Regions from separate parts of the Bradyrhizobium sp. LTSPM299 genome, predicted to be linked through region 2. Evidence: riboswitches for the same ligand, from Rfam matches in the RefSeq annotation. Region 2 holds a riboswitch; the other holds the start of a gene.
What was found. Region 2 has a riboswitch for S-adenosylmethionine ahead of UP10_RS28275 (O-succinylhomoserine sulfhydrylase). Riboswitches for the same ligand answer to the same signal wherever they lie in the genome.
Positions count from the first base shown of each region.

Region 1: linked by a shared signal. The riboswitch ahead of metX (homoserine O-acetyltransferase MetX) and the one ahead of UP10_RS28275 (O-succinylhomoserine sulfhydrylase) in region 2 are both predicted to bind S-adenosylmethionine.

Region 1 covers NZ_JYMU01000004.1:2,486-17,958, forward strand. The annotation lists gene UP10_RS00050 (hypothetical protein) at 105-1,661, shown strand; gene UP10_RS00055 (prephenate/arogenate dehydrogenase family protein) at 1,990-2,931, opposite strand; gene hisC (histidinol-phosphate transaminase) at 2,940-4,037, opposite strand; gene UP10_RS00065 (chorismate mutase) at 4,086-4,949, opposite strand; SAM riboswitch at 5,121-5,200, shown strand; gene metX (homoserine O-acetyltransferase MetX) at 5,286-6,494, shown strand; gene metW (methionine biosynthesis protein MetW) at 6,491-7,156, shown strand; gene UP10_RS00080 (alpha/beta fold hydrolase) at 7,251-8,123, opposite strand; gene UP10_RS00085 (TIGR02594 family protein) at 8,355-9,011, shown strand; gene UP10_RS00090 (MOSC domain-containing protein) at 9,039-9,815, opposite strand; gene UP10_RS00095 (GNAT family N-acetyltransferase) at 9,886-10,401, opposite strand; gene UP10_RS00100 (helix-turn-helix domain-containing protein) at 10,471-11,037, shown strand; gene clpB (ATP-dependent chaperone ClpB) at 11,231-13,870, shown strand; gene UP10_RS00110 (M23 family metallopeptidase) at 13,921-15,473, opposite strand, start outside.
Region 2 covers NZ_JYMU01000055.1:31,780-47,252, forward strand. The annotation lists gene UP10_RS28230 (methylated-DNA--[protein]-cysteine S-methyltransferase) at 1-159, shown strand, start outside; gene UP10_RS28235 (helix-turn-helix transcriptional regulator) at 259-1,098, shown strand; gene UP10_RS28240 (VOC family protein) at 1,153-1,512, shown strand; gene UP10_RS28245 (SRPBCC family protein) at 1,669-2,085, shown strand; gene UP10_RS28250 (hypothetical protein) at 2,187-2,675, shown strand; gene UP10_RS28260 (MATE family efflux transporter) at 2,842-4,284, opposite strand; gene UP10_RS28265 (hypothetical protein) at 4,404-5,453, opposite strand; gene UP10_RS28270 (2'-deoxycytidine 5'-triphosphate deaminase) at 5,643-6,749, opposite strand; SAM riboswitch at 6,873-6,952, shown strand; gene UP10_RS28275 (O-succinylhomoserine sulfhydrylase) at 7,029-8,222, shown strand; gene UP10_RS28280 (SDR family NAD(P)-dependent oxidoreductase) at 8,369-9,142, opposite strand; gene pimD (pimeloyl-CoA dehydrogenase small subunit) at 9,297-10,439, opposite strand; gene pimC (pimeloyl-CoA dehydrogenase large subunit) at 10,626-11,816, opposite strand; gene pimA (dicarboxylate--CoA ligase PimA) at 11,871-13,535, opposite strand; gene UP10_RS28300 (3-hydroxyacyl-CoA dehydrogenase NAD-binding domain-containing protein) at 13,690-15,473, opposite strand, start outside.

The DNA.
Region 1 (15,473 bases), on a different contig from region 2:
ACGATGAGAAAAACGTGATCGGAATCTTACGCGCATCAGCGAATATCGCCGTCTGATCGCCGCTCTCTCCCACCGGGGAAACAATCTGGTGTGGGAGGCGACCTATGAGAGTACTCACGGGAATCTTGCTCGGCGGCATCCTGGTGGCGGCGAGTCCCGCATGGGCTGACGACGATGCGTCGGACTTGCGTGCGCTGAAGGCGCGCCTGAAGCAGCTCGAGCAGCGCATGGACTCGCAGGCGCGCAAGCAGGAGGTGCAGGCCTCCAAGGCGGACGCGCAGATCGCGACCAAGGCGCCGTCGGCGTTCGACCCCTGTGTATCAGGCAAGCTCTGTTACAAGGGCGTCAGCCTCACCTTCGGCGGCTGGATCGATCTCACCGGCATCTATCGCAGCCGCAATCTCGCCTCCGATACCGGCTCGGTCTTCAATTTCATCCCGTTCCCGCAGAGCAAGAACTACAACACCGGCGAGCAGCGTTTTTCTGCGCGGCAGACCCGCTTCTCGGTGCTTGCCGAAGCCGACGCGACGGCGAACACCCATATCGCGGGCTTCGGCGAGATCGATTTCGAAGGCGCGGCGCAGACCGCAAATTCGGTCGCGACCAACTCCTATAATCCGCGGCTGCGGCAGGCGAGCATTGAGATCGACCGCACCGATCTCGGCCTGCATGTTCTCGCCGGCCAGACCTGGTCGCTGAATGCGCCGAGCAAGGCGGGCATCGACCCGCGCGTGGCCGAGACGCCCGGCGTGATCGATTTCGAACTGGTGCCGGGCTTTCTCGGAGCGCGGCAACCCGGCGTGCGCGTCTGGCAGGATATCGGGCCCGAGTTCAAGCTCGCCGTTTCGGCCGAGAATCCGCAGACATCGTTCTTCGGCGGCAACACACCGCTGGTCGGCACGCCGGCGGCCGGGCCGCAGGGCGTGCTGAATCCGAACCTGCTGGTGAACCTGACCGGGCCGGGCGGCAGCTTCTTCAACAACGCGAACAATGTCAGCTTGAACCACATCCCTGATATCACCGTGAAAGCGGCGTGGGATCCGCGGCTCGGGCCTTACAGACTGCATGTCGAGGGCTGGGCGGAGTATCGCGACTTCTACGATCGTTTCAACTTCGCCAATCACGACGTCAACACCGTAAGCTTCGGCGGTCACCTCTCGGCCGAGATCGTGCCGAAGACGCTGGACGTGCAGGCCTCGGCCTCCTACGGCGCGCTCGGCCGCTTCACGGCAACCCCGTTTCCGGACGTGACTGTGCGGCAGGACGGCTCGATGCAGCCATTGCCGATCACGGCATTCCTTGTGGGGACGGTCTGGCATACGACACCATCGCTCGATCTCTATGCCTATGCGGGTCTGGAGAAGACCAAGGCGACGTTCTCCGATGTCGGGACGGTGCCGTTCGGCTACGGCAATCCGCTCTACAACAATCTCGGCTGCAACACCGAAAACTCGCCGGCCGCGACCTGCAACGGCAATACCTCGGAGGTCAGGCAGTACACCGCGGGCTTCTACGACACGATCTTCAAGGGCACCTACGGCACCATCAAGGCCGGCGCCCAGTATTCCTACACCCAGCGCTTCGCGTTCTCAGGCGTCGGCGGTGCGCCGAGGAGCGACGACCACATTGTGATGACGCAGATCCGGTACTACCCGTTCTAGAGCATGACGACGATGCGCGTATGTGAGGTGGGCACGCAGCTCGGGCTCCCTCGCCCCTTGCGGGGGAGGGTTGGGGAGAGGGGTAGCCCCGGGCGAGACGATCGATGAGCGCATCGCTCTCGCAATCCCTTAATGTCTTCCGTCATTGCGAGCGAAGCGAAGCAATCCATCTCTCCATACATGCGGAGCGATGGATTGCTTCGTCGCTATCGCTCCTCGCAATGACGGGCGTTTGACGTTCGAGCGCGCAACGAATTCGATGTCGTCCTGGCTTTCGCCAGGACGACGATGGGGTGATTGCCGCGCAATCAGTCTCGCATCGCACGCATCACTCCGACTTGTTCGCCAGATTCGCGTGCGGGCGGCCGAAGTCGGGGGCGGCGGAGTCCTGGCCGATCTCGACGATGCCGCGGCGGATGGCGCGGGTGCGGGTGAAATGATCGAACAGCGCCTCGCCGTCGCCGCGCCGGATCGCGCGGGTGAGTTTTGCGAGATCCTCGGTGAAGGTGCCGAGCATCTCCAGCACGGCGTCCTTGTTGGCGAGGAACACGTCGCGCCACATCGTGGGATCGGAGGCTGCGATGCGGGTGAAATCACGAAAACCGCCGGCGGAGAATTTGATCACCTCGGATTCCGTCACCTGCGCCAGCTCATCGGCAGTACCGACGATGGTGTAGGCGATCAGATGCGGCAGATGACTGGTGATCGCGAGCACGAGATCATGATGATCCGGCGTCATGATCTCGACCTTAGCGCCGAGCGCAGCCCAGAACGCGCGCAGCCGGCCAGTCGCCGCAGGATCGGTACCTTCCGGCGGCGTCAAAATGCACCAGCGGTTGATGAAGAGCTCGGGAAAGCCGGAGTCCGGGCCGGAATGCTCGGTGCCGGCGACCGGATGCGCCGGCACGAAGTGCACGCCATCAGGCAGATGCGACGCCATGTCCTTGACGACAGCGCCCTTCACCGAGCCGACGTCGGAAATGATCGCGCCGGGCTTGAGATGTTCAGCGATCTCGGCCGCGACCGGACCGCAGGCGCCGACGGGAATGCAGAGGATGACCAAATCTGCATCCTTCACCGCCTCCGCATTGGTTGCGAACACCTGGTCGACGATGCCGAGTTCGGCGACGCGGGCGCGCGTCTTCTCCGAGCGCGCGGTGGTCACGATCTCGCCGACCAGCCCTTGCGCACGGGCGCCGCGCGCAATCGAGCCGCCGATCAGGCCGAAGCCGATCAGCGCTACGCGTTTGAAGATCGGAGTTGTCGTCACGTCAACGGTCACTTTCCGGCCAGGAAGTCGCGCAGGCCCTCGACCACGAGGCGGTTGGCCTCCTCGGTGCCGATGGTCATGCGCAGCGCATGCGGCAGCTTGTAATTGTTGAGCGCCCGCAGCACCAGGCCGCGCCTGGTGAGATAGGCATCGGCCTCGGCTGCGCTCTTGCCCTTCTCGGTCGGGAAATGGATCAGCACGAAGTTCGCGACGCTCGGCGTCACCTTGAGCCCGAGCTTGCCGATCTCCTCGGTCAGCCAGTTGCGCCAGGTCTCGGTGTGAGCCTTCGACATCTGCACATGCGCGGAGTCCTCGATCGCCGCCGCCGCCGCCAGCATCGCCGGCGCCGAGACGTTGAACGGACCGCGGATGCGGTTGCAGGCGTCGACGATATGCGCCGGGCCGAACATCCAGCCGATCCGCAGTGCCGCAAGGCCGTGGATCTTCGAGAAGGTGTGCGCCACCACGGTATTCTCGGTGGTGGCCACCAGCTCGATGCCCATCTCGTAGTCGTTGCGCGAGACGTAATCGGCATAGGCGGCGTCGAGCACCAGCACCACATGCGAGGGCAGGCCGGCGTGCAACCGCTTGACCTCGTCGAACGGCAGATAGGTGCCGGTCGGATTGTTCGGGTTGGCGAGCCAGACCAGCTTGGTGCGCGGCGTCACCGCCTTAAGGATCGCATCGACATCGGCGGTGAGATTGGTCTCGGCCGCGACGACGTTCTTCGCGCCGTTCGCCATCGTCGCGATCGGGTAGACCAGGAAGCCATGGGTGGTCGAGATCGCCTCGTCACCCTGACCGAGGTAGGTATGCGCGAGCAGATTGAGGATCTCGTCGGAACCGGCGCCGCAGATGATGCGGTTGGGATCGAGACCGTAGGTGCGCCCGATCGCCTCGCGCAGCACCCGCGAGGTGCCTTCCGGATAATCCTCCAGATGGTCGACCGCGTGCTTGTAGGCCGCCATCGCCTTCGGCGACGGGCCAAACGGCGTCTCGTTGGCGGACAGTTTGAACACCTTGCGGCCCGGTTCCGGCACCGGGCTCTTGCCGGGCGTGTAGGGCGCAATATCGAGAATGCCGGGATTCGGCACGGGGCGGGACATCTTCAACTCCGGATAGGCGGGCGGCATAAGAGTCTGAATGACTTCAATTCAGGACTTTGCCGACCCATTCGTGGGAACCGTATAGCGCGTTGCGTGGCTGCCGACGAGGGCCGACGAGCGGACCGAGGCGCCGGCCTTGATCAAAGCGAGCTTGATGATCTCAAAGCCGCTCTTATGAGGGTCTTGCCCCGTGACCGAGACCAGCAGCGCCGCGCCGTCGAAGGCGGTGTCGGGCACCGCGACGATCTCGGCCAGCGGCGCCAGCGCGCGGGCGACGTCGGCGTTCCAGCCGGAGACGCGCACGCTCCACATCTGGACTTCGGTGACCATGGCGTCGTCGGCGACCCGCGAGACCACGAACACCGGCAGCGCGGCCGGATGGTCGGCGCGCTCGAGGAACGGCAGCCGCGCGATGATCTTCGGCGCGCCGTCGGCTTCGAGCGCGTTCCACCAGGGCGTGCGGCTGGAGATCGCGGAGACCAGCGCGAGGTCGCCCTTGGATTTCGCTACCGCTTCGACCGCGGCCTGTGCGCTGAAATGCGCCACATAGGGTACCACGAAGCCGAAATGAAACCGTGCCGAATCCCGCATCGCGGATTCGCCGACCGAAACGTCGGCATGCACCGCGAACGGCGCTTGGACGTAGGTGAAGGTCGAGATGATGACGCGCCAGATGCTCTCGATGGTGTCGAGCGGCAGGATACCGCGATGACGCTCGACCAGGCCGCGCATCATGCTGGCCTCGCGCGCCGGGCGAAACGCCGAGCCGACCTCCTGGGTCTGCTTGACCTGGATCAGGCGGTCGATGATGTCGCCGCGCGCCATCAGCAGGCGGTGAACCTGCTCGTCGATACTGTCAATTTCTTTGCGCAGCTCCTGCAGTGAAGGCGGCGCCGGGGGTGGCTTGGACATCGGAAAACCTTGAGGTCCGGGCGGCCCGATGCCGCGTCAGACAGGGCCCTGATTAGAAAAGACGGGCGCCGAAAGCAAAGAGAAACGTCGCGGCTCAGCCCTGCGCTGACAGGGTTAACCATGCCCCTGGGCCGGGCTGTCTTGACGACGGGAGGACCGAGGACTAGCTTTGCCGTACTCCGTGGTCATTTGAGCCGGCCGGCTTGCAGCCACGTTAAACAACTCGCTAAACAGGCCGGGGACGCATCAGCTCCCGGCCGAACCTTTTGTTCAGGCCGGTTTTTTTATGGCTTGATCTCCGTTCGAGGCCTCCCGCGTGGAGGCGAGGTCGCCTACATGAGCAACGGACGTCCGATAGCAAGCCCGCCGATCCACAGCGATGATCGCGCCCATGAGACGGATCATCCGTCGTCTTTGGTGGCGAAGTTCGGGATGGATCAGCCGTTGAAGCTCGATTGCGGCGTCGATCTCGCACCGTTCCAGATCGCCTACCAGACCTATGGCGAGCTCAACGCCGACAGGTCCAACGCGATCCTGGTCTGTCACGCGCTGACCGGCGACCAGCATGTCAACAATATCCATCCTGTCACCGGCAAGGCCGGCTGGTGGGATACGATGGTCGGTGTTGGCAAGCCGTTGGATCCCGAAAAATACTTCATCATCTGCTCCAACGTGATCGGCGGCTGCATGGGCTCGACCGGGCCGGCCTCGATCAATCCGGCTACGGCCAAGGCGTGGGGGCTCGATTTTCCGATCATCACGATCCCCGACATGGTGCGTGCGCAAGCGATGCTGATCGATCGCCTCGGCATCACGACGCTGTTCTGTGTGGTCGGCGGCTCGATGGGCGGCATGCAGGCGCTGCAATGGACCGCGGCCTACCCGGAGCGCGTGTTCTCGACGCTGGCGATCGCCTGCTCGACACGCCACTCGGCGCAGAATATCGCGTTCCATGAGCTGGGCCGACAGGCGGTGATGGCCGATCCGGATTGGCGCGGCGGCCGCTACGTCGACGAGGATACGCATCCGCACCGCGGCCTCGCGGTGGCGCGGATGGCCGCGCACATCACCTATCTCTCGGACGCCGCGCTGCATCGCAAGTTCGGGCGGCGGATGCAGGACCGCGAACTGCCGACCTTCTCGTTCGACGCCGATTTCCAGGTCGAGAGCTATCTGCGCTACCAGGGCTCGTCCTTTGTCGAGCGCTTCGACTCCAACAGCTACCTCTATCTGACCCGCGCGATGGACTATTTCGATATCGCCGGCGACCACGACGGCGTGCTGGCGAAGGCGTTCACCGGCATCAAGACGCGCTTCTGCGTGGTGTCGTTCACCAGCGACTGGCTGTTTCCGACCTCGGAATCGCGTGCGCTGGTGCACGCGCTGAACGCGTCGAGTGCGCGGGTGTCGTTTGCCGAGATCGAGACCGATCGCGGCCACGACGCCTTCCTGCTCGACGTGCCCGAATTCCTCGATATCGTCCGCGCCTTCCTGCACTCCGCAGGCAAGGCGCGCGGACTTAACGATAGCGACGGCCAATCATGAACATCCAGCAGACATTGCCATTGCAGGGCGTCGCGCCCGAGCGAACCGGAAGCTATCGCACCGACCATCTGCTGGTCGCTGACATGGTTGCGCCGGGCTCGCGCGTGCTCGACGTCGGCTGCGGTGACGGCGAGTTGCTGCAATTGTTCGAGAGCCGCGGCATCGACGGGCGCGGCATCGAGTTGTCGCGCGAGGGCGTCAACCGCTGCGTCGCCAAGGGGCTGGCGGTGGTGCAGGGCGACGCCGATACCGATCTCGTCAACTATCCCGACGATGCCTTCGACTACGTGATCCTGTCGCAGACGCTACAGGCGACGCGGCAACCGAGGGTGGTGCTGGAAAACCTGCTGCGCATCGGCCAGCGCGCCATCGTCTCGTTCCCGAATTTCGGCTTCTGGAAGATGCGGCTGCAGCTCCTGATCGGCGGCCACATGCCGCGCACCGAGAACCTGCCGGCGACCTGGTACGACACATCAAACATCCATTTCTGCACCATCAAGGATTTTGTGGAGCTGTGCGGCGAGATCAACGTCAAGATGGAGCGCGCGGTCGCGCTCGATCTCTACGGCCGTCCGGTGCCGCTCAATCTGCCCTGGTGGGTCTGGAATATGTTCGGCGAGCAGGGCGTGTTCCTGCTCAGCCGGGGCACGAAAGGGAAGTGATTGCCTTTGGCGTCATTCCGGGATGGTCCGAAGGACCAGACCCGGAATCTCGAGATTCCGGGTTCGATGCGTTGCATCGCCCCGGAATGACGGCTCACACCGGCGCCGCCACCATCGACCTCGGATCGCGCACCGGCCAGCGTCCGGCCTCCACCAGCGCGATGAAGCGCTCCACCATCTCGTTGAACAAGGCCGGCTCTTCGAGATTGAGCACGTGTCCCGCCTTCGGAAAGAAGGCGAGGCCCGCGGCCGGCAAATGCTTCTTCAGGAATAGGCTCGGCGCGATGCAATTGTCGTCCTCGTCGCCACACAGGATCAGCGCCGGCGTCGGCACGCGTCGGATCGCTTCCGTCATGGTGTAGATCGAGGGCCGGCCGCCTTGAAAGCTGCGCATCGTGTTCGCCGAACCCTTGGCATCATGGCGCGCCAGCGCGGCGTAGAAATCGGCGTGGCCGCGCGGATCCTTCAGCAGGAACGGGATCCGGCTCGGCGCCTCGCGCGTCACCTTCGCAACCTCGACGGAGCCGATCGCCTCGTACTGCGCGGCATTGGCGCGGCACTGCGCGCGGAAAGCGTCGAGGTTCTCGAGGGCCGAGCCGGAGCCGACCGCGGCCAGCGTCATCGAAAGCGCGCGCTCCGGCGCGTTGAGGCCGATCTGCAACGAGGAATACGAGCCCATCGAGAGGCCGACGAAATGCGCCTTGTCGATCTTGAGGTGATCGAGCACCGCGAGCGCATCGGTATAGAAATGCTGGTAGGTGTAGACGTCTGCAGTCGGCGGAACGTCGGACGGCGTGTAGCCGCGCGCCGAATAGGCGATGCAGCGGTGCCCGCGCGAGAAGTAGCGCAGCTGCGGTTCCCAGTTGGTGTGATCAGCCGCGAATTCGTGCAGGAAAATGATCGGGGTTCCGTGGCCGGCCTCTTCGAAATATAGGCGGACATTATCTTTCGTCATGGCACGGGGCATTGAACCTTCCTCTCGTGGGTCGGCTCCAGATTTGCAGTTAATTTCCGAGGCTGCAATGCGGCAGTTCCGGTTCTTTTTCGTCATCGAATCATCGCGGAATGACCCAGAAATCGTTGTCGCAGCGCCGCATGAAATCGTCCTCCCGCCACATCCCGGCACTCAAAACCACCGCCGCGTTTCGCAAGGAACGTGGTCGGGGAACCGGGGGTGTTACAGAGGATCTCATCGAGTATGGTTCAGTTGCTTGCGTATCGCCGGTCGCTTCGTCTTGTCGCGCTGGCTCTGGTTTCGCTCACTCTCGCCCTCATTTCAGCCGCTCCGGCTTCGGCACGACCGTATCATTCGCGTCACGCGCATTCGGCCCATGCCGGCTATCATGCGCGGCACTATGCCCGTCACCACTATCGGCATGCGGCACGGCTGTCGCGCGCGGAGCGTGGCGCCGAGCAGACGTTCGGCTTCGCTGACGCCAATGCGGCCGCGATGTCCGGCGCGACGGTGCCCAACACCGGCGGTGTGGCGGAAGCAAGCAGCTTCGGCTCGTCCGGCATCGTCTCTGAAGCGCGCCAATATATCGGCGGCAACCCGACCGGTCGCGGCAGCCTTTGGTGCGCACGGTTCATGAACATGGTGCTGCAGAAATCCGGCTATCATGGCACCGGCTCCGACATGGCGAGCTCGTTCGCCAAATACGGTCAGCGCATTTCAGGCCCGCAGGTCGGCGCCATCGCCGTGATGGGCCGCCGCGGCGGCGGTCATGTCGGCATCATCACCGGCGTCGATGCGAACGGAAATCCGATCATGATCTCCGGCAACAACGGCAACCGCGTTCGCGAGGCGCCGGTGTCGCGCGGCCGGATCTATGCCTATGTGATGCCGACGAACTGAATTGTCGTTGCCGGCGTTGGCTCTACTCTACACCAACGTCGGCTGCTCGGCCGCGATCACATCGCCGACGGCGACCCCGCCGTCGGAGATGATCTCGGCATAGATGCCGCACTCATTGTGACCGAGGCGCTGCATCAGCGCCTGCGGGACCATGAGATCGCGCGCGCCGGTGTCGGGATCGACATTGACCGCGGCGCAACGGGTGATGCGCTTCACCACCTTCGCCCGTGCGCTGCCGATCGCAATCGTCTGATCGAGCAGGCCGGCTTCATGCCAGGCCGGCCAGCCCTCGACATAGAGGTTGGCACGGAAGCGCAACGGATGGACCGGTGCCTGCACCAGGTTCTCGATGGCGCGCAGACTTGCGAGATTGATGATGGAGATCACCTTGCGGGGGACGTCGGAGAAGCTGTGGCCGGGACTCGCCAGCACTTTCGGCGGGCCCTTGATCCTGCTGGTGTGCGTGTCGGCGAAATAGCGTTCGATCGCGGCGCGGCCCGCGGCGGTCTCGAGGTCACCCTGGGCGACCATCGCGCCATCCCGGCGCAGTGTCAGCACATGGCTGTCATCGTCGAAATGGGCGCACAGCGGCGCCAGCCACTCGTCCCGCTGCAGCATCAGGAAATGCGGCTTCGGCAGCCATTTTGGTGTGGAAGGGTCGAAACCGCTCGGACCATTCTCGATCGCGTAGCGGCGATCGGACCACAGCGTTTGGCCGACATTCAGCTCGGCACGTGACAGCGGCTCGGGCGTGAGGCCCTTGACGGGGTAACGGTAGATACCGGTGATCTTGGCTGAGGACATGCGCGTTCCTTCCAGGCGCCCGCATTATCCTGTTTGGCGGGCGAGGAAAACCGCCCCGAGACGCAGGCGATCAATCGGAACGTACAGCGCCCGGCGCGTCGAGAATCCGCTGCATGAAGACCAGATCGAGCCACCGGCCGAACTTGCGTCCGAGTTCCGGCATGCGCCCAACCTCGACAAAGCCCGCCTGCGCGTGCAGCCGCAGCGAGGCCGGATTGCCGCCGTCGATGCCCGCGATCAGGACGTGCTTGCCGAGCGCGGTGGCGGCGGCCACGAGCTCGTCGACGATGATGCGCCCGAGCCCACGGCCACGATGGTCGGCGTGGATGTAGACGCTGTGCTCGACGCAGTAGCGGTAGCCCGGAAAGGCCCTGAAATCGCCGAAGGTACCATAGCCGAGGACGGTCGTGCCCTCGGCGGCAACCAGCACCGGATAGCCCAGCGCCTGTCGCGCCTTCATCCAGGCCAGCCGCTCGGCCTCGGTGTCCTGTTTCTCCGTCCATACCGCGTTCGAGTTGGCGACGGCGTCATTGTAGATCGCGGTAATCGCGGGAATGTCCTGTTCGGTGGCAGGGCGGATGGTCATCACAGGTTCCTCGGCAAGTTCCTCGGATTGGGTCTTGAAGCGGGCGGATCGTCCACTATGTAAGACGATATGTCAATTACAGAGGACAAAGCCAGTGATGGCCTTGGGCGGCGAATCCGCTCCGAGCGGGAGACGCGCGGCTGGTCGCTGGCGGAACTCGCCGGGCGGGCCGACGTCTCCAAGGCGATGCTGAGCAAGATCGAGCGGACCGAGGCCAGCCCAACGGCCGCGACCCTGTCGCGGATCGCGACGGCCTACGGCCTGACCATGGCCGCCCTGTTCGAGGCGGTCGCGCCCGTCCATGCCCGTCTCCAGCGCGCCAAGGATCAGCCCGTGTGGCGCGATCCGAAGGCGGCTTATCTGCGGCGGCAGGTGTTTCTTCATCCTGCCAATCCGCTCGAACTGGTGGAGATCGAACTGCCTGCCCGTCAGGAGGTCGGCTTTCCCGCCAGTGCCTATCACCTGATCCGTCAGGTGGTCTGGGTCATCAGTGGACGCCTCACCCTGATGGAGGGGGCTATCAGCCACGAGCTTGCCGCGGGCGACCGGGTCGAGCTTGGCCCGCCATCGGACATTGTCTTCCGTAACGAGACTGCTCAGTCCTGCCGCTACCTTGTCGCTGTCGTGCGGCGCTGACTGATTCACCGGGCGAAATCGCGAGCTTTGGCTCTTCCGTTTTGAAACCAAGTGCCCACATCTGTGGCAAGCCTGAAAAATGATGGCGACGACCAGAGGCTGGTTGAGGAACGTCAACGCGGCCCGCGGAAACCCAATGAAGATGCTGGAACCATGCCTGATAGGGTGGTGACGGCAGGCCGAGGGAAAACGAATGAATATTGAGAAGTACACCGAGCGTGCGCGCGGATTTATCCAGTCTGCCCAGTCGCTCGCAATGCGCGATGGCCACCAGCAATTCTCGCCGTTGCATCTGCTGAAAGTGCTGCTGGACGACAGCGAGGGGCTCGCCGGCGGTCTGATCGACCGCGCTGGGGGACACTCTCGCGCAATCCTGAAAGCGACCGAAGAGGCGCTGGGCAAGCTTCCGAAGGTCTCGGGCAATGGTGCCGGGCAGGTTTACCTGGCCCCGGAGCTGGCGCGCGCCTTCGATGCGGCGGAGAAGGCCGCCGACAAGGCCGGCGACAGCTTCGTCACCGTGGAGCGGCTGCTGCTCGGGCTCGCGCTCGAGAAGAACAGCGAGGCCGCCAACATCCTCAGCAAGGGTGGCGTCACCCCGCAAAACCTCAACGCGGCGATCGAATCGCTGCGCAAGGGCCGCACGGCTGACTCTGCGACCGCGGAGAATGCCTATGACGCGCTGAAGAAATATTCCCGTGATCTCACGCAAGCGGCACGTGACGGCAAGCTCGACCCGGTGATCGGCCGCGACGAGGAGATCCGCCGCACCATTCAGGTGCTGTCGCGGCGAACCAAGAACAATCCCGTGCTGATCGGCGAGCCCGGCGTCGGCAAGACCGCGATCGTCGAGGGGCTGGCGCTGCGTATCCTCAATGGCGACGTGCCGGAGAGCCTGAAGGACAAGAAACTCCTGTCGCTCGATATGGGCTCGCTGATTGCGGGCGCAAAATACCGCGGTGAGTTCGAGGAGCGGCTGAAGGCCGTGCTGCAGGAGGTCACGTCCGCCGAGGGCGGCATCATCCTGTTCATCGACGAGATGCACACGCTGATCGGCGCCGGCAAGGCCGACGGCGCGATGGACGCGTCCAACCTTCTGAAGCCCGCGCTCGCCCGCGGTGAGCTGCACTGCATCGGCGCCACCACGCTCGACGAGTACCGCAAGCATGTCGAGAAGGATGCCGCGCTGGCGCGCCGGTTCCAGCCGATTTTCGTGCCTGAGCCGACCGTCGAGGATACCATTTCGATCCTGCGCGGGTTGAAAGACAAATACGAACAGCACCACGGCGTGCGCATCACCGATTCTGCGCTGGTGGCCGCGACCACGCTGTCGAATCGCTACATCACCGACCGATTCCTGCCCGACAAGGCCATCGACCTGATGGACGAGGCGGCGGCGCGGCTGAAGATGCAGGTCGATTCCAAGCCGGAAGAGCTGGATTCGATGGACCGGGAAATCATCCGGCTCAAAATCGAGCAGGAGGCTTTGAAAAAGGAAAGCGATCCCGGCTCCAAGAGCCGGCTGCAGACCTTGGAAAAGGAACTCGCCGATCTCGAGGAGAAATCGGCGGCGCTGACCTCGCGCTGGAGCGCGGAGAAGAACAAGCTCTCCAACGCGCAAAAGCTGAAGAGCGAACTCGATGCCCTGCGCACCGAACTTGCCAACGCGCAACGCAAAGGCGAATTCCAGCGTGCGGGTGAGCTCGCCTATGGGCGGATCCCAGAGCTTGAGAAGCGGCTCGCCGATACCGAGGCCAACGAAAACGCTGGCGAGATGATGGAGGAGGCGGTGACCGCCAACCATATTGCGCAGGTCGTCTCGCGCTGGACCGGCGTGCCGGTCGACAAGATGCTCGAGGGCGAAAAGGACAAGCTCCTGAAGATGGAGGGCAGCCTCGCCAACCGCGTGGTCGGCCAGGCCGAAGCCGTGCGTGCGGTGGCAACCGCGGTGCGCCGGTCGCGCGCCGGGTTGCAGGACCCCAACCGGCCGATGGGCTCGTTCATGTTCTTAGGTCCCACCGGCGTCGGCAAGACCGAGCTGACCAAGGCGCTTGCGGCGTATCTGTTCAACGATGAGACCGCGATGGTCCGGCTCGACATGTCGGAATACATGGAGAAGCACTCGGTCTCGCGGCTGATCGGCGCGCCTCCGGGCTATGTCGGCTACGATGAGGGCGGTGCGCTCACCGAAGCCGTGCGGCGTCGGCCCTATCAGGTCGTGCTGTTCGACGAGATCGAGAAGGCGCATCCGGATGTCTTCAACGTGCTGCTGCAGGTGCTCGACGACGGCCGCCTGACCGATGGCCAGGGCCGCACCGTCGATTTCCGCAACACACTGATCATCATGACCTCGAACCTTGGTTCGGACTTCCTGGTGAACCAGCCGGAAGGCGAGGACACCTCAGCGGTGCGCGACCAGGTGATGGGCGTGGTGCGGGCGCATTTCAGGCCGGAGTTCCTGAACCGCGTCGACGAAATCATCCTGTTCCATCGCCTGCAGCGCAACGAGATGGGCCGGATCGTCGAGATCCAGTTCGCCCGCCTCACCAAGCTGCTGGAGGATCGCAAGATCGTGCTGGAGCTCGACGCCAAGGCGCGGGACTGTCTGGCGGACAAGGGCTGGGATCCGGCCTACGGCGCCCGCCCGTTGAAGCGCGCGATCCAGCGCAGCGTGCAGGATCCGCTGGCCGAGATGATTTTGGCCGGCGAGGTCAGGGATGGCGATCATGTCGTGATCTCGGCCAAGGGCAACGTACTGACCTTCAACGGCGAGGTGCCAAAGACCGCCGAGATCGTGCAGTTCGACGCGCCGGTTCCGAAGCGCAAGCTGAACTGACCGTTCGAGACGGACGCCCTCTCCGCAAGCCGCGGGGAGGGCGCTCGATCTTAGCGGTTGCTGATGGAGCGGGTCTGTGGCGTGGCGATACTCGTCGCCTCGGAGACGACGCGCGAACTGCCGCGGCTGTTCATCTGGGCGTCGACCCGGTCGCGCTCCTTCTCGAAGCTCGCCATCATCGGGCCTTCGAGCGAGCGGCCGCGCGGCAGTTTCACGCGCATCGGGTCGACAAAGCGGCCGTTGACCAGGATTTCGTAATGGACGTGGGGACCGGTCGATTGGCCGGTCGAACCGACGAAGCCGATCACCTGGCCCTGCCGCACCTTCTTGCCGATCTCCATGCCCTTGGCGAAGGCCGACATGTGGCCATAGGCCGTCTCGTAGCCATTGGCGTGCTTGATGCGGATATATTTGCCGTAGCCGCCCTCGGGGCCGACCTTCTCGAGCACGCCGTTGCCGGAGGCGAAGATCGGCGTGCCATAGGCGGTCGCCCAGTCGACGCCGGTGTGCATCTTCACATAGCCGAGGATCGGGTGACGGCGGCCGCCGAAGCCCGAACGCATGATCGCGTTGGCGACGGGCTTGCGCACCAGGAACTTCTTGGCGCTCTTGCCGGTCTCGTCATAGTAGTCGACCAGTCCGTCGTCGGAGCTCTGGAAGCGGTAATATTTCTTGGTCTCGCCGCCCACGGTCAGCGAGGCGTACAGCACCTCGGTCTTTTCGGTGCTGGCAACGCCCTCGTCCTCGCCGGCATAGAACACGTCGAAGGAATCGCCGGGCTGCACCTTGCGCTGGAAGTCGACGTCATAGGAATAGATCTTGACCATGTCCTCGATGATGGTCGACGGCACCTTGTTGCGCAGCGCTGTCTCGTAGATGCTCTGATAGAGCCGCACGCCGGTACCATCATCCTCGTCATCGTCGTCCTTGGAATTATCCGCGGTGTCGGTGACGGTGTTCATGCTCTGCACGTCAACGGCGACATATTTGCCCATATCGGACAGCGCGGCGACGGCTTCGACGACCGAATCATTGGCGACGATCACGCGATAGGGCTGGAGCCGGAGTCCCGGGGCGGATGGCGCCATCAGGATCCGCACCTTCTGGCCTTCCTTCAGGCCGCCGTCGCGGCCGCGGGGGCCAAGCGTTGCCGCAATGGCCTTGGCCTCGTCGGGGGTTGCGCCTTGATCGCGCAGGATCGAGGAGATCGAGTCGCCCTTCTTGACGACGTGAACCCGTTCGCCGGTCGGATTGCCGCCGGTGACCTGATCCTTTGTCTTCGGCAGCAGGGTGACGTTCTCCGGCACCACGCGGGTCTCGAAGCCGGCATAGGGATCGGAGACATTGCCCTCGCTGGCGTAAGCCATCTTCATGTCGGGGCCGGAGCCGGTTGCGTCGGCCGCGGCATTGGCGAGTGTGTAGCGCACCGATCCGCCGGCGCCACGCCAGTTGGCGGCATCGCGCACCCGCATCAGGACGTCGTCGAGCGCGACGACGGCGGCGAGCTTCGCCTTCGGCAGCACGGTCGCGAGATCCTTGGTAACGAAGGAGACCTCGGCGTCGGGCTCGGCGGCGTCGGCCGCGTTTGCGTTCGGATCCTCGG
Region 2 (15,473 bases):
CGCGTGCTGGAAGCGGGCCATTATGCCGACCCGATCTCGCCGCACGGCGGCGGCATCTCGAAGCGGCGGCTGCTTTCGATCGATGGCGCGCAGACGATCACGAACAAGACCCTGTTCGACGTGCTGCTGCCGGTTGCGCCGCCGCGGCCGCATCCTTAGGTCATGTGCGCTTCGCACATGACCTAACTTTTTTGTTTGTACATGATCTTATCGGAAAACCGGACTCCACTTTTCCGGATCATGCACTAAATCCTAGGCATGAACCGCACCACGCTGTTGCAGCGCGATCGCATCACCGTCAACGAGTTTTGCTGCACGGCTGAGCCCGGCGACAAGCCGTTTGTCGAGCAGTTTGCCAGCCATTCGGTGTCCTATGTGCGCAAGGGCAGTTTCGGCTGCCATTGCCGCGGCCGCTTCCATGAACTGGTCGCCGGATCGTTCCTGATCGGCCATCCCGGCGACGAATACACCTGCACCCACGATCACGTGGTCGGCGACGAGTGCCTCTCGTTCTTCCTCGATCCGGAGCTGGTGGAGACCATCGGCGACCGCGCCGCGGTCTGGCAGGTCGGCTCGGTGCCGCCGCTGTCCGAGCTGATGGTGCTGGGCGAACTCGCGCAAACGGCGGCAGATGGCAACAGCGACGTCGGCCTCGACGAGGTCGGGCATCTCCTCGTCAGCCGCCTTGTCGAACTGGTCTCCGACCGCAAGGCCAAACCCCTCACCGCCGGCTTGCGCGACCGCCGTCGCGCGGTCGAGGCCGCGCTATGGATCGATGCCAATTCGCATCGCGGCATCGATCTCGACGATACGGCCGATCAGGCCGGCCTCAGCACATTCCATTTCCTGCGGCTGTTTTCCGCGGTGCTCGGCGTCACCCCGCATCAATATCTGGTGCGCTCGCGGCTGCGTCATGCGGCGCGCCGGCTTGCCGACGATGATAGCCCGATCACCGACATCGCCTATGACGTCGGCTTCGGCGATCTCTCCAATTTCGTGCGCAGCTTCCACCGCGCCGCCGGCGCCTCGCCGCTGAAATTCCGCCAGGCCTCCCGCGGCGACCGCAAGATTTTCCAAGAACGTCTCGCGCTGCAATAGCTAGGGTTTCTCCAGGCCGCGCGTCATCGACGGGCCCCCATCTGGAGACCAATCATGTACGACCATATCGGATTGCGCGTCAGTGACCTCGACGCCAGCGTGCGCTTCTACGCCGCCGCACTGGCGCCGCTCGGCTTTGTGCTCTGCTCGCGCGACGACAGCGGCGCCGGCTTCGGCCCGAAGAGCGAGCCCGCACTCTGGCTGCATCTGCACAAGGGCAAGTCCGCGGGCGGCGCCCACATCGCCTTCCGCGCATCGAACCACGACGCGATCAAGAAATTCTATTCCGAAGGCGTCAAGGCCGGCGGCAAAGACAACGGCGCCGCGGGCCATCGCAAGGATTACAGCCCGACTTATTACGCGGCGTTCCTGATCGACCCCGATGGCAACAATGTCGAGGCGGTGTGCACCTAAGTTTCCACCGTCATTGCGAGCGAAGCGAAGCAATCCACAGGCCCGCGCATGCGGACGGATGGATTGCTTCGTCGCGGAGCCTGTCATCGGGCGCGCATTCGCGCGACCCGTTGGCTCCTCGCAATGACGACCTCTTCAAATAGAAAGGACTGAACTATGGCTTCGATTTACAAGGACATCCCGATCGACGCGCCGGCCGACCACGTCTGGGACGCGCTACGCGATTTCGGGGCGTTGCATACGCGGCTGGCGCCGGGCTTCGTCACCGACACCCAGCTCGAGGGCGACGTGCGCATCGTCACCTTCGGCAACGGCTCGGTGGCGCGCGAGACGCTGGTCGATTGCGACGACAAACGGCAGCGGCTGGTCTATGCGATCACCAGCGAGCGGCTGAAGCAGCACTCGGCGTCGGCACAGGTGTTCGCCGAGGCCGACGGCCGCTGCCGCGTGGTGTGGATCGCCGACGTGCTGCCGCACGAGGTCGCGCCCTATATGGACGCGCAGATGGATCTCGGCGCGGCTGCGATGCAGACCGCACTGGCCCGCTCGGTCAGGGATGGGAAAGCTGCGTGACCTTCCTCACAGAAGAGGGCCGCTTCCGCCTCTAAGCCTCACCCCGTGCGTCCGGATCCTCGCCCGCAATCGTGGGCTGCGGGCGCACGGGAGGGTTTGCCATGACGGGAGCCGACAAGGTCGTGTGCCAGGCGGCCACGCTGCTTCTGCTGTTTGCGCTGACATCGACACCCGCGAAGGCGCAATTCCTGGGCGGCGGAGGCGGCCAGGACATGATGACGCAAATGGCGCCGATGCTGGAAATGATGAAGGCGAAGATGGGCAAGCGCCGCTTCGCCATGATGATGCAGACCATGGGCCCGATGATGAGCGGCATGTTGGATGGCGGCGGCCGAATTCCCGGCCTCGGCGGCGGCTTCGGTGGCATCCCCGGCAGCTTTGGCGGCGGCAGCGCCAGCACATATGGCGGCGGAATACCGAGCACCCCCGAGAGCTACGGCGTCGGATTGGGCGGCATCGGTGGCGGCGATATCATGGGCATGCTCGGCGGCGGTGGCGGCGGCGAGCTGATGGGCATGATCCCGCAAATCATGCGGATGGCGAATTTCGGCGGCGGTGGACGTCACGGCCGGCGGCACCGGCAGCGGTGATACGACCGGCGCGCAGCTCTATCCCCGTCATTGCGAGCCAACGGGTCCCGCGAATGCGCGCCCGATGACAGGCTCCGCGAAGCAATCCATCGCACCGCCCGCGCGGAAGTATGGATTGCTTCGTCGCTATCGCTCCTCGCAATGACGGCTTGCTTGAATCAAGGCCTCAAGACAACGCCGGCTGCACCTTGGCGATCGGCGCGGGCTTGCCCCAGCGCGTCAGGATCACACTGAGGCAGGAGAATGTGCCGAGCACGCCCATCGAGGCAGCGGCGAGGGTGAAGAAGTTTTGCGCGGTCGCGTCATGCGTCGAAAGCCACCAGCCGCCGGTCGCGATGAAGATCAGCCGCGCGCTTTGCGCCAGCACCGGACCCAGCACCTTGGCGGCGCCCTGCGAGGAAAAATACATCGACATCGCCAGCCCGATGAAGGCGTACATCGGCGCGGCCGTGGAGAGATATTGATGACTGGTGCTCCGCACATGCGGATCATCAGTGAAGAGATTGACCCAGAGGTCGGGGAACACCGCGATGAAGCTGCCGACCGCGCCGACCATCAGGAATGCCATCGTGCCCGCGGTCCATGCGATGCGCCGGGCACGGGCGATGCGCTCGGCACCGACGGCCATGCCGATCATCGGCACCGAAGCGATGCCGACGGCGAACGCGACCGAGGTCAGCATGAATTCGAGCCGCGCACCGATGCCGTAGCCGGCGAGCACCGCGGTGCCGAATTGCGCCAGCATGTGGGTGAAGATCGAGATCGTCAAAACCGATTGCAGCGGCGAGAAGCAGGAGATCGCGCCGACCTTCAGGACGTCGATGAACATCGCCCCCTGCACCCGCAATCCCCTGAGCTTCGGAACGACGCGGGCGCGGCCGGAGAACAGATACCAGCCCATCACGGTGATGCTGATCGAATAGGCGATCAGCGAACCGGCGGCGACGCCGCGCATGCCGAATTGCGGCACCGGACCGAGGCCGAGCCCGAGCGTGCCGCCGAGCAAGATCTGCCACACCGCCGACGACAGGATCATGGTCGACGGCAGTTTCATGTTGCCGGTGCCGCGCAGGATGCCGGCCATGGTGTTCATCAGCCAGGGCAGGATCGCGCCGCCAAAGAAGATCTGCGAATAGCCGACTGCCTGCGCCAGCACATTGCCGCGGCCGCCGAGCAGTTCGAGCAGACGTGGACCGAAGATCAACATGCCCAGCATGAATGTCAGACCGAAGGTCAGGCCGATCAGCAACGCGTGTGCCGCGAGCGTCGAGGCGCGCTCGATCTCGCCGGCGCCGAGCGCGCGCGCGATCGAGGATGCCACGCCGCCGCCCATGGCGCCGCCCGACATCGTCATGGTGAGGATCACGCAGGGAAACACCAGCGTCATCGCCGCGAGCGACTCGACACCAAGGCGGCCGATATAGGAGGTCTCCGCGATCACCACGCAGGTGCCGGCGGACAGCGCGATGACATTCGGCCAGGCCAGCCACAGCAGCGTGCGCAGGATCGGTCCGTCGAGCAGCGCATTGCGCGCCGGCCTGGCCACCGGCGGCGGCAGCGGCCGCTCGTGTTCGTCGACGGGTATTTCGGCGAGGCCGAGATCGGACATTTCGTCTCCCGTGCGCGATCTTCGGGAGCCGCGCATGGTGTTTCCCTACCATGGTGGCAGCCGATTCCACCTGCGCGGGACGCAAGGGGGACCTGCGCGATTGCAGGTGAACTTTCGCACTACCCCACCGACCACACCAACTGCGCGCGGGCGCTTCCGTTCAGCTGCAAATGCACCGGAATATGCCGCCCGCAGCCGGCCGCCAGCCCCTCGAACATACCCGTCAGCACGCTGGCGCAGGCCGGATGATAATCGGCGACGTCGGCCATCAGCTTCCAGCCCTGCTGGCGGATTTCGAACTGACCCTCGGATTCGCTGATCTCGGCGACATCGTCCTGCGACTCGAAGAGCACGCGCAGGAACGCGGCAAATTCCGCCGCACGGCCACGACGACCACCAAGCGCATGCGCGACCTCGTCGAAATACTGCATGCCAATCAGCTTGCCGGTGAGATGCAGCAGATAGCTCGCATCCTCCGGGCCGAACACCTGCACGATCACGGGTGCTGCCGTCTTCACATATTCCATCGCGTAGTTGCGATAGGCTTTTTCGAGGCGCGGCTTCGGCCAGCTATCGACCGGCAGTGCCGGCGCGGTGCTGGAATCGAACAGCGGCGCCTCGAGATGGCGCGCGAAGACAAGTCGCTGGTCGAGCTCGAGCGGATGGTCGTATTCGCAGTAATAGCCTTCAAGTCCATCCTGCCCGTCGACGCTCTGCTTGGTGCAGACGAAGCCGAGCCTGAGATCGCCGAGGGCTGCACCATTGTTGGCGTGCCAGCCGCGCAGCATCGCGCGCGAGACTTCGCCGGGCACGCCGCAGATCGCGGTGCCCTTCCAGATCCAGCGCGGCGGCGGATAGCGGATCCAGGCCTTGCGGTCGGTCTCGTGCATGTATTCGACATGCACGCCGCCGATCCAGTTCGAGAGGTAGTGATATTGCGCGGCGGCGACCGCCGGCGGCAGGTCGTCAAGGCCGAGCTTCTTGAGCCCCGGCAGGAAGCGCTCCTGCTGCTGGCGGCGAAACACCCGGAACACGAACTCGGCCGCATCGGCGGTGCCGCGCCGCGTCACCACGGTGAGGATCAGCCCGGTGAAGAAGGCATGGTAGAGATCGGCGACGCTGCGCCATTTCCGCCATTGCGCTTCTTGCGCGCCCTGCTCTCCGGTCATGTTCGCTCCCGTTTGTTGTTTTGCCAGAGTGTGTCATCGCCGGAGAAGCGACGCAACCAACGCACATGCAGTGTCATCGCCCGACTCGTTCGGGCGATCCAGTATTCCAGAGGCGTACGTTATCTATTCAGGGGCCGCGGCGGACTGGATTCCCCGCTTTCGCGGGGAATGACGACGGAGAGAATATCGCTACACCCGAAAATGCTTCGAGAGCTTCAGGCCCTGCGCCTGGTAGTTGGAGCCGATGCGCTGGCCGTACATCGCGTCGGGCCGCTCGAGCATCTTCTCATAGACCAGACGACCGACGATCTGGCCGTGCTCGAGGATGAACGGCACTTCGCGCGAACGCACTTCGAGCACCGCGCGCGACCCCTTCCCGCCGGCGCCGGCATAGCCGAATCCGGGATCGAAGAAGCCGGCATAGTGGACGCGGAATTCGCCGACCAGGGGATCGAACGGCACCATCTCGGCGGCGTAATCCGGCGGCACCTGCACGGCTTCCTTTGAAGCGAGGATATAGAATTCGCCGGGATCGAGGATCAGACTGCCGTCGGTGCGCGCCTTGATCGGCTCCCAGAAATCGTCGACCGCGTAGCCGGCGCGGCGGTCGACATCGACCACGCCGGTGTGGCGCTTGGCGCGGTAGCCGACGAAGCCGTTCGAATTCTCGCCGGAGAGATCGACCGAGAGCGCAACGCCCTCGACCAGATCGGCATCGTCGATATCGACCAGCCGCTCGGCGGCATGCAGCGCGTCGAGCTCATCGGCACTGAGGACCGCGTCGCCGATGCGAAAGCGCACCTGGCTCAGCCGCGAGCCCTCGCGCAGCAGCACAGGGAAGGTCTTCGGGCTGATCTCGGCATAGAGCGGCCCGTGATAGCCGGCGCCGATCATGTCGAAGCGGCGGGTGCCGTCGGCGATCACACGGGTGAAGACGTCGAGCCGGCCGGTCGAGCTCTTCGGGTTGGCCGCGGCGACGATCTCCGGCGGCAGCGCCAGGCTTTCCAGCAGCGGGACGATATAGACGCAATTGGTCTCCAGCACCGCGCCGTCGGACAGATCGATCTCGTGCAGCTTCAACTGGTCGATGCGCTCGGCAACGGTGGAGTCGGGCCCCGGCAGGAAGCTCGCACGGACGCGGTAGGCGATGTCGCCGAGGCGCAGATCGAGGCTCGCCGGCTGGATCTGGCTCTCGATGAACGGGTACGCCGGCAGAATGAGGCCGGCCTCCGCCATCTCCGCGATCATGCGGTCGGGCAAGATTCCGTTGGATTCTTCTTCCAGCGTGAACGACACGGCGCGGCCCCTCGAGATGGCCCAAAATCATACCCTGAGCGGCCATCCAAGCCCCAAAATATGGGCTTTTACGAGTTATCCGATGACCGCCTTGACGGAAAGGCCGTGAGGGAATATCAGCAACACTTATCCCGTGGTGATTTGAGCCGGCCGGCTTGCAGCCACGTTAAATAAGTCGCTAAACAGGCCGGGGACAGTGTGATCCCGGCTTGTGGAGGTTTCTCCAGGCCGGTTTTTTTGTGGCTATTTTCCCAAGGGAATGGCCGCGTCGGAGGTCACATGTCTGAAGCCAAATCTACCGCCCACTATCGTCCCGAAACCCGCCTCGTCCATGGCGGCACGCTGCGCTCGCAATTCGGCGAGACGTCGGAAGGCCTGTTCCTCACCCAGGGCTATGTCTACGACAGCGCAGAGCAGTGCGAGGCGCGCTTCAAGGGCCAGGATCCCGGCTTTATCTATTCGCGCTATTCCAATCCGACGATCGCGATGTTCGAGCGCCGCATGATCGAGCTGGAGGGCGCCGAAGCCGCGCGCTCGACTGCGACCGGCATGGCCGCGGTGACCACCGCGATCCTCGCACCGCTGAAGGCCGGCGATCATCTGGTCGCGTCGAAAGCCCTGTTCGGCTCGTGCCTTTACGTGGTGCAGGACCTCTTGCCGCGCTACGGTATCGAAACCACGCTGGTCGATGGTCTCGATCTCGACCAGTGGCAGCGCGCATTGCGGCCGAACACCAAATCCTTCTTTCTGGAGAGCCCGACCAATCCGACACTCGACGTGCTCGATATCGCGGCCATTGCCAAGATCGCGCACAGCGGCGGCGCCCGGTTGATCGTCGACAACGTGTTCGCAACGCCGATCTGGCAGAGCCCGCTCACGCTCGGCGCCGACGTCGTGGTCTATTCCGCGACCAAGCACATCGACGGCCAGGGCCGCTGCCTCGGCGGCGTCATCCTGTCGTCCGAAGCTTTCATCGCCGAGCACATCCATAATTTCATGCGCCAGACCGGGCCGTCGCTGTCGCCGTTCAACGCCTGGGTGCTGCTGAAGGGACTTGAGACGCTCGGCATTCGCGTCAAGGCGCAGACCGAGAGCGCGGCGAAGATCGCCGACGTGCTGGCGAACCATTCGAAGATCACGCGGCTGGTCTATCCCGGCCGCGCCGACCATCCGCAGGCCGAGACGGTGAAGAAGCAGATGCGCGCCGGCTCAACGCTGGTCGGCTTCGAGGTGACGGGCGGCAAGGCCGGCGCCTTCCGCTGCCTCAACGCGTTGAAGATCGCGCGGATATCCAACAATCTCGGCGACGCCAAGAGCCTGGTCACGCATCCCGCGACCACGACACATCAGCGCCTGGCGCCGGAAGCCCGTGCCGAACTCGGCATCAGCGAAGGCTTTATCCGCTTCTCGGCGGGGCTGGAGCATGCCGACGACCTGATCGAGGATCTCGATCAGGCGCTGGCGCAGGTATGAGAGACTGGCTCCATCCGTCATGGCCGGGCTTGTCCCGGCCATCCACGGCTTGCTTCTCGCTACACCAAGACGTGGATGCACGGCACAAGGCCGGGCATGACGAGTTTGTGGAGCGATTGAGCGCTACTTTATCGAGCGACTGAGCGTTACGTCGCTGCCGTGGTGACGCCGCCGTCGATCACGATGGTCTGGCCGGTCATGAAGGTCGAGGCGTCGGAGGCGAGATAGGCCACCGCGCCGGCGATCTCCTCGGGTTCGCCGATACGGCGAAGCGGCGACGACGCGGTGCGGCGCTTCAGGTTCTCCGGATCCTCCCACAGCGCGCGAGCGAAATCGGTCTTCACCAGGCCCGGCGCCACGCAATTGACGCGCACGCCCTTCGGACCCCATTCGCCGGCGAGGCTGCGGCACAGCGCAAAGTCGGCCGCTTTCGAGATGCCGTAGGCGCCGATCACCGTCGAGCCGCGCAAGCCGCCGATCGAGGAGATGATCACGACCGAGCCCTTGCCACGCTCGGCCATCTGCGGAACGGCGAGCGCGCAGAGCCAGATGTTGCTCTTGACGTTCGAGCCCATGATCTTGTCGAAGGCCTCGTCCTTGATGTCGAGCAGCGGGCCGTAATAGGGGTTCACCGCTGCGTTGCAGACCAGCGTGTCGATCTTGCCGTAATGTTTGATCGTGCCCGAGATCAGCGCCTCGACCTCTTCGCGGCGCGAGATGTTGCAGGGGATGACGATCGCATCACCGCCGTTGCTGTTGATGCCGTCAGCGACCTCCTTGCAGGCGTCCGCCTTGCGCGAGGAGATCACGACCTTGGCGCCGAGCTTTGCGAGCAGTTCGGCGGAGGAACGGCCGATGCCGCGGCTCGAGCCGGTGATGACGGCGACGGTGCCGGTGAGATCGAATGGAGTGTTTTTCATTGTTGTTGGGCTCCACTTGGTGTCGTCGCCCGCGAACGCGGGCGATCCGGTATTCCAGAGGCGGCGCAGCTAGAACCGAGAAGCCGCGGTGTACTGGATCCCCCGCTCCAGTGCGCAAGTGCGCACAAGGCGGGGGATGACAGTCATCATGAGGCTAGAGCAGCCCGCCGCCCTCGCTGACGCGGCGGAGGTGGTAGTCGGTGTCGCCGAGCGTGTTCTCGATCATGGTCAGTCGCTTGAAGTAGTGGCCGATCTTGGCCTCCATGGTCATGCCGATGCCGCCATGGAGCTGGATCGACTGCTGGCCGACGAACTTCAGCGACTTGCCGATCTGCACCTTGGCCGCGGCGACCGAGTTGGCACGGTCCTTGGCGTTGTCGAAGTCCGACGCCATGGTCGCGAGCATCGACATGCTGCGGGCCTGCTCCAGCGCCACGAACATGTCCGCGGCGCGGTGCTGCAGGCTCTGGAACGAGCCGATCGCAACGCCGAACTGCTTTCGCGTCTTGATGTACTCGACCGTGCTCGTCAACGACTCGTCCATCGCACCGACGGCTTCCGCGCAGATTGCGGTGCGGGCTTCGTCCGCCACGCGCTCGATCAGCGGCAGCGCATTCTCAGGATCGCCGATCGCGGCATCAGCGCCGACCTCGACATTGGTGAAGGTGATGTCGGCCGCGTGCAGGCCGTCCTGGGTCGGATAGCCCTTGCGAGTGATGCCCTTGGCGTCTGCCGGCACAAGAAACACGCCGACGCCGGTCTTGTCGCGCTGGCCGCCCTTGGTGCGCGCAGTGACGATCAAGGTGTCGGCGTTCTCGCCGTTGAGCACGACGAATTTTTCGCCGTCGATCACCCAACCGTCACCCTTTTTCTTCGCCGTCGTAACGACGTCGTGCAGATCGTAGCGCGAGCTCTTCTCAAGCTGCGCGAACGCGAAGGTCTTGCTGCCGTCGATGATGCCGGGAATATATGTCGCCTTCTGCTCGGCCGAGCCGCCGTGGCGCAGGAAGCTGCCGGCGATGACGACCGTGGCCAGATAAGGCTCGACCACCAGCGCCTTGCCGAGCGCCTCCATCACGATCATGGTCTCGACCGCGCCGGCGCCGAAGCCGCCATCGGCCTCCGCAAAGGGCAGACCAAGCAGGCCCTGCTCGGCAAGCTTGCCCCAGAGCGCTTTGCTCCAGCCGCCCTTCTCCTTCATGTACTTCTTGCGCGCATCGAAATCGTAGGCATCCGTGAGAAGCCCGTCGACGCTTTCCTTGAGAAGCCGCTGCTCCTCGGACAGATCAAAATCCATGTTACCGTCTCTCCAAAATCGCATGGGGCACCACTGCCGCCCCGATCTCCCCTCGTCATCCCCGCGAATGCGGGGATCCAGTACACACCGGCTGTCATCGTGACCTACGGACGCCGCGGCGTGCTGGGTCCCCCGCCCCAGTGCGCAATTGCGCACAAGGCGGGGGACGACAGCTGAACTTGTGGCTTACAGCCCCAGCACCGCCTTGCTGATGATGTTGCGCTGGATCTCGTTGGAGCCGCCGTAGATCGAAACCTTGCGGTTGTTGAAGTAGCTCGGCGCGATCTGTGCACTCCAATCCATGCTCTCGTTGGAGCCGGCGTCGCCGTGCTCGTCATAGGGCGCGGCAAACGGGCCGATCACCTCCATCAGGAGCTCGGTCGTGGTCTGCTGGATTTCGGAGCCCTTGATCTTCAGCACCGAGGAGGCCGGATTGGGCTTGCCCTTGCCGTGCTTGCCCTCGTCGGCGACGACGCGCAACTGAGTGAGCTCGAGCGCCTTCAGCTCGATCTCGCAGGCGGTGAGCTTTTCGCGGAACGCCGGATCCTCGATCACGGGCCGACCGCCGGCCTCAACCTTGGAAGCCAGCGCGCGGATGCGGCGCAGCCGCTCCTTCGACACGCCGACCCGGGCGATGCCGGTGCGCTCGTTGCCGAGCAGGAATTTGGCGTAGTCCCAGCCCTTGTTCTCCTCGCCGATCAGGTTCTCATAGGGCACCTCGACGTCGTCGAAGAAAACTTCATTGACCTCAACGCCGCCGTCGATGGTCTGGATCGGGCGCACGGTGACGCCCTTCGACTTCATGTCGAACACGATGAAGGAGATGCCCATCTGCTTCTTCGCATTGTTGTCGGTGCGGCAGAGGCAGAAGATCATGTCAGCGTGCTGGGCGAGCGTGGTCCAGGTCTTCTGGCCGTTGATGATCCACTTGTCACCCTTGCGCTCGGCCTTGGTCTTCAGCGAGGCGAGGTCAGAGCCGGAGCCGGGCTCCGAAAAACCCTGGCACCACCAGTCGTCGACATTGGCGATGCGCGGCAGATACTGCTTCTTCTGCGTCTCGTTGCCGAAGGTGTAGATGACAGGGCCGACCATACTGACGCCGAAGGCGAGCGGCTGCGGCGCCGGATAGGACTGCAGCTCCTCGTTGAAGATGTAGTGCTGCACCGAGGTCCAGCCCGTTCCGCCGAATTCCTTCGGCCAATGGGTGACGCCCCAGCCCTTCTTGTTGAGGATGCGCCACCAGGTGACCATCTCATCCTTCGACAGATGGCGGCCTTCCTGCAGCTTGCGGCGCGTGTCCGGCGGGACGTTGGCCTTGAAGAACGCCCGCACGTCCTCACGAAACGCTATCTCTTCCTTGGTGAAAGCGAGATCCATCGGATCCTCCTTTGAACGAACAGTCTTTGAACGAACAGTCTTGGTCGTATTGTTCTACTGCGGTGTGGGTTGAAGGGTTTTCGGCTGCTGCTGGCGCAATTCGTGGCGCGACAGTTTTCCAACCGGAGTGCGCGGCAGTTCGGCGACGAACTCGACCGCAACGGGCAATTCATGCTTGCCGAGCTTGCCGGTCAGGAACGCACGCAGCTCGTCGAGCGAGAACGGTTGTTGCCCGTCGCGCAGCTTGATGAAAGCTTTCGCCGCCTCGCCGCGGTAATCGTCGGAGATGCCGATCACAATCACCTCCTGCACGGCGGGATGCATGTAGATCGCCTGCTCGATCATCTGCGGATAGACGTTGAAGCCGCCGGAGATGATCATGTCCTTCTTGCGATCGACCAGATAGAAGTAGCCGTCGACATCCATGTAACCGATGTCGCCGGTCAGGAAGCGGTCGCCGACGAAGGCTTCCGCGGTTTCCTTCGGCCGGTTCCAGTAGCCCTTGGTGACGTTCGGGCCGCGGATACGGATCTCGCCGACCTCGCCGACCGGCATCAGCTTCGTCGAATCGTCCAGCGACACCACATCCATCTCGATGCCGGGCAGCATCAGCCCGATCGAGCCCACCTTGTCCGGCCCTTCCTTCGGATGGCCGGTGCCGGGCGAACAGGTCTCGGTCATGCCCCAGCCGCTCTTCAGCTTCATGCCGACGCGGCGCTCGAAGATCTTTGCGACTTCGACCGGCAGCGGCGCGCCGCCGGAGCCGCAGGAGACCAGCGACGACAGGTCGCGCTTGTCGAGATCGGGTAGCCCCGCGATCGCAATCCACATCGTCGGTACGCCGGGAAACACCGTGGCGCGCTTGACCTCGATGTCACGCATCACTGCCTCGACGTCGAAGCGCTGGTGCAGCGAGATCAGGTGGCCGCGGCGGATCGCCGACAGCAGCACGACGGTGAGCGCATAGATATGGAACAGCGGCAGCACGCAGATCACGCGCTCGATCGCGCTGCGCTCGAGCCGCGCCGGCTTGCCCCAGACGTCGTAGATCGACACCGCCCCAGTTAGGTTGCCGTGGCTCAGCATCGCGCCTTTCGGCAGGCCGGTGGTGCCGCCGGTATATTGCAGCAGCGCGACGTCCTCGACGTCGATCGCAGGCCATTGCGCCGGCTTGGTCGCACCATCGATGAACTGGCTGCGCGTGACCACAGCAGGGTTGTCGGGCAACGCCGTCTGCGCTGTGCCGGCCTTGCCCCAATTGTCGTCCTCGCAGACGATCAGCCGGTCGAGCAGCCCCTTGGCGAGGAATTTCAACGCAGTCGGCAACAGCGCCGACACATTACTGGTGACGAGCACGCGCGCGCCGGAGTCAGAGAGCTTGTGCGACAGCGCGATCTCACCGTCGAGCGGCGACAGATGCACGACACGGGCGCCAGCCTTCAGGGCGCCGAAGAAGTTGATCGGATGATCCGGCGTGTTGCCGAGGAACAGCGCGACCGACGCGCCCCTGCCGTAGCCGGCGCGCATGAAGGCGCTAGCTGCGGTTTCAACCAGGGCTTCGAGCTCGCTGTAGCTGATCGGTCGTTCGCGAAATTCGAGCACGGGGCGCGTGCCGTACTCGGCAGCGGCCGCGGAAAGCAGATCAGGCAACGTGCCACGCGCGATCTCGTCGCTCCAGTGCACGCCGTTCGGATAATATGGTTCGCCGGGATGGATCATGAATGCCTTCGCAGGACTCTAAAGGTCGTCATTCCGGGATGGCCCGAAGGGCCAGGCCCGGAATCCATCAGGCCGCATGCTCTGAGGCGCAATGGGTTCCGGGCTCATCGCTTTACGATGCCCCGGAACGACACATTGTTGGGCCTTTGGCCAATCACGCCGCTTTCGACGGCGTGGCGAGCGACGCGAAGGTCTTGCCCTCACCCGCGAGCTTCTTCAGCAGCGGCGCCGGCTCAAGCGAGGGATCGTTGGTCTCCTTGGCGTAGAAGGCGAGACGATCGGCAATGTGCTTCAGCCCGACGGTATCGGCCCAGAACATCGGGCCGCCGCGATAGATCGGCCAGCCATAGCCATAGAGCCAGACCACATCGATATCGCTCGGCCGCGCCGCGATGCCCTCTTCAAGGATCTTCGCGCCCTCGTTGATCATCGGATACATCATGCGCTCGAGGATCTCGTCGTCGGACACGGCGCGCTTCTTGCGGCCGAGGCGCGCCAGGGTCTCGTCGATCAGCTTCTCGACCTCCGGATCGGGCAGCGCCGACCGCGAGCCGGCTTCGTACTTGTAGTAGCCCTTGCCGGTCTTCTGGCCGAAGCGACCGGCTTCGCACAGCGCATCCGCGATTTCCGACTTGATGCCGCGGTCCTTGCGCGAGCGCCAGCCGATATCGAGGCCGGCGAGATCGCCCATCGCGAACGGGCCCATCGGCATGCCGAACTTTGTCACCACGGCGTCGACCTGCTGCGGCAAGGCGCCTTCGAACAACAGCTTCTCGGCCTGCTTGCCGCGCTGCGCCAGCATGCGATTGCCGACGAAACCGTCGCAGACGCCGACCACCGCCGGCACCTTGGCGATCTTGCGCGCGATCGAGACGGCGGTAACCAGCGCATCCGGCGCGGTCTTGTCGGCGCGCACGATCTCGCACAGCTTCATCACGTTGGCCGGCGAGAAGAAGTGCATGCCGAGCACGTCTTGCGGACGTTTCGTCGCCTTCGCGATCTCGTCGATGTTGAGGTAGGAGGTGTTGGACGCGAGCACCGCGCCAGGCTTGGCGTATTGGTCGAGCTTGCCGAACACTTCCTTCTTGACCGCCATGGTCTCGAACACCGCCTCGATGACGAGATCGGCGTCGCCAATGTTCTCGATGCCGACGACGCCATTGATCAGCGCCATGCGCTTGGCGGGCGCGTCCGCGGGGATGCCACCGCGCGCAGCGGTCGCTTCGTAGTTCTTCTGCATGATGCCCATGCCGCGCTTGAGCTGCTCCTCAGCGGTCTCGATCAGGGTGACCGGGATACCGGCATTGGCAAAGGACATCGCGATGCCGCCGCCCATGGTGCCGGCGCCGAGGATGGCCACGCGCGCGACGTTGCGCGGCTTGGTGCCCTCGGGCACGCCCGCGATCTTGGCGGCTTCGCGCTCGGCGAAGAAGGCGTAGCGCTGCGCCTTGGACTGGTCACTCGAGACCAGCTTGAGGAAGCCTTCGCGCTCCTTCTTCAGGCCCTCGTCGAACGGCAGGTCGATCGCCGCACCGACGGCATCCGCAGCCGCGAAAGGCGCTTCCAGCCCGCGCGCCTTCTTGGTCATCGCGGCGACGGCGTTGGTGAAGATCGAACGATCGGCCTTGGCCGCGGCGAGCTTGGAATTGTCATCGCGCAGCCTGCGCAGCGGTCGCTTCTCGGCGACCAGCTTGCGCGCAAATGCCACACCGCCCGACGCGGGCCCTTCCACGATCTCCTCGATCAGGCCGTGCTTCAGTGCTTCGGGAGCGGAGATCGGATCGCCGCCGACGATCATCTTGACCGCGAGCTCGGGTCCGACCGCGCGCGGCAGGCGCTGGGTGCCGCCGGCGCCCGGCAACAGGCCGAGCTTCACCTCGGGCAGGCCGAGTTTGGCGTCCTTGGTGGCGACCCGATAGTGGCAGGCCAGTGCAACCT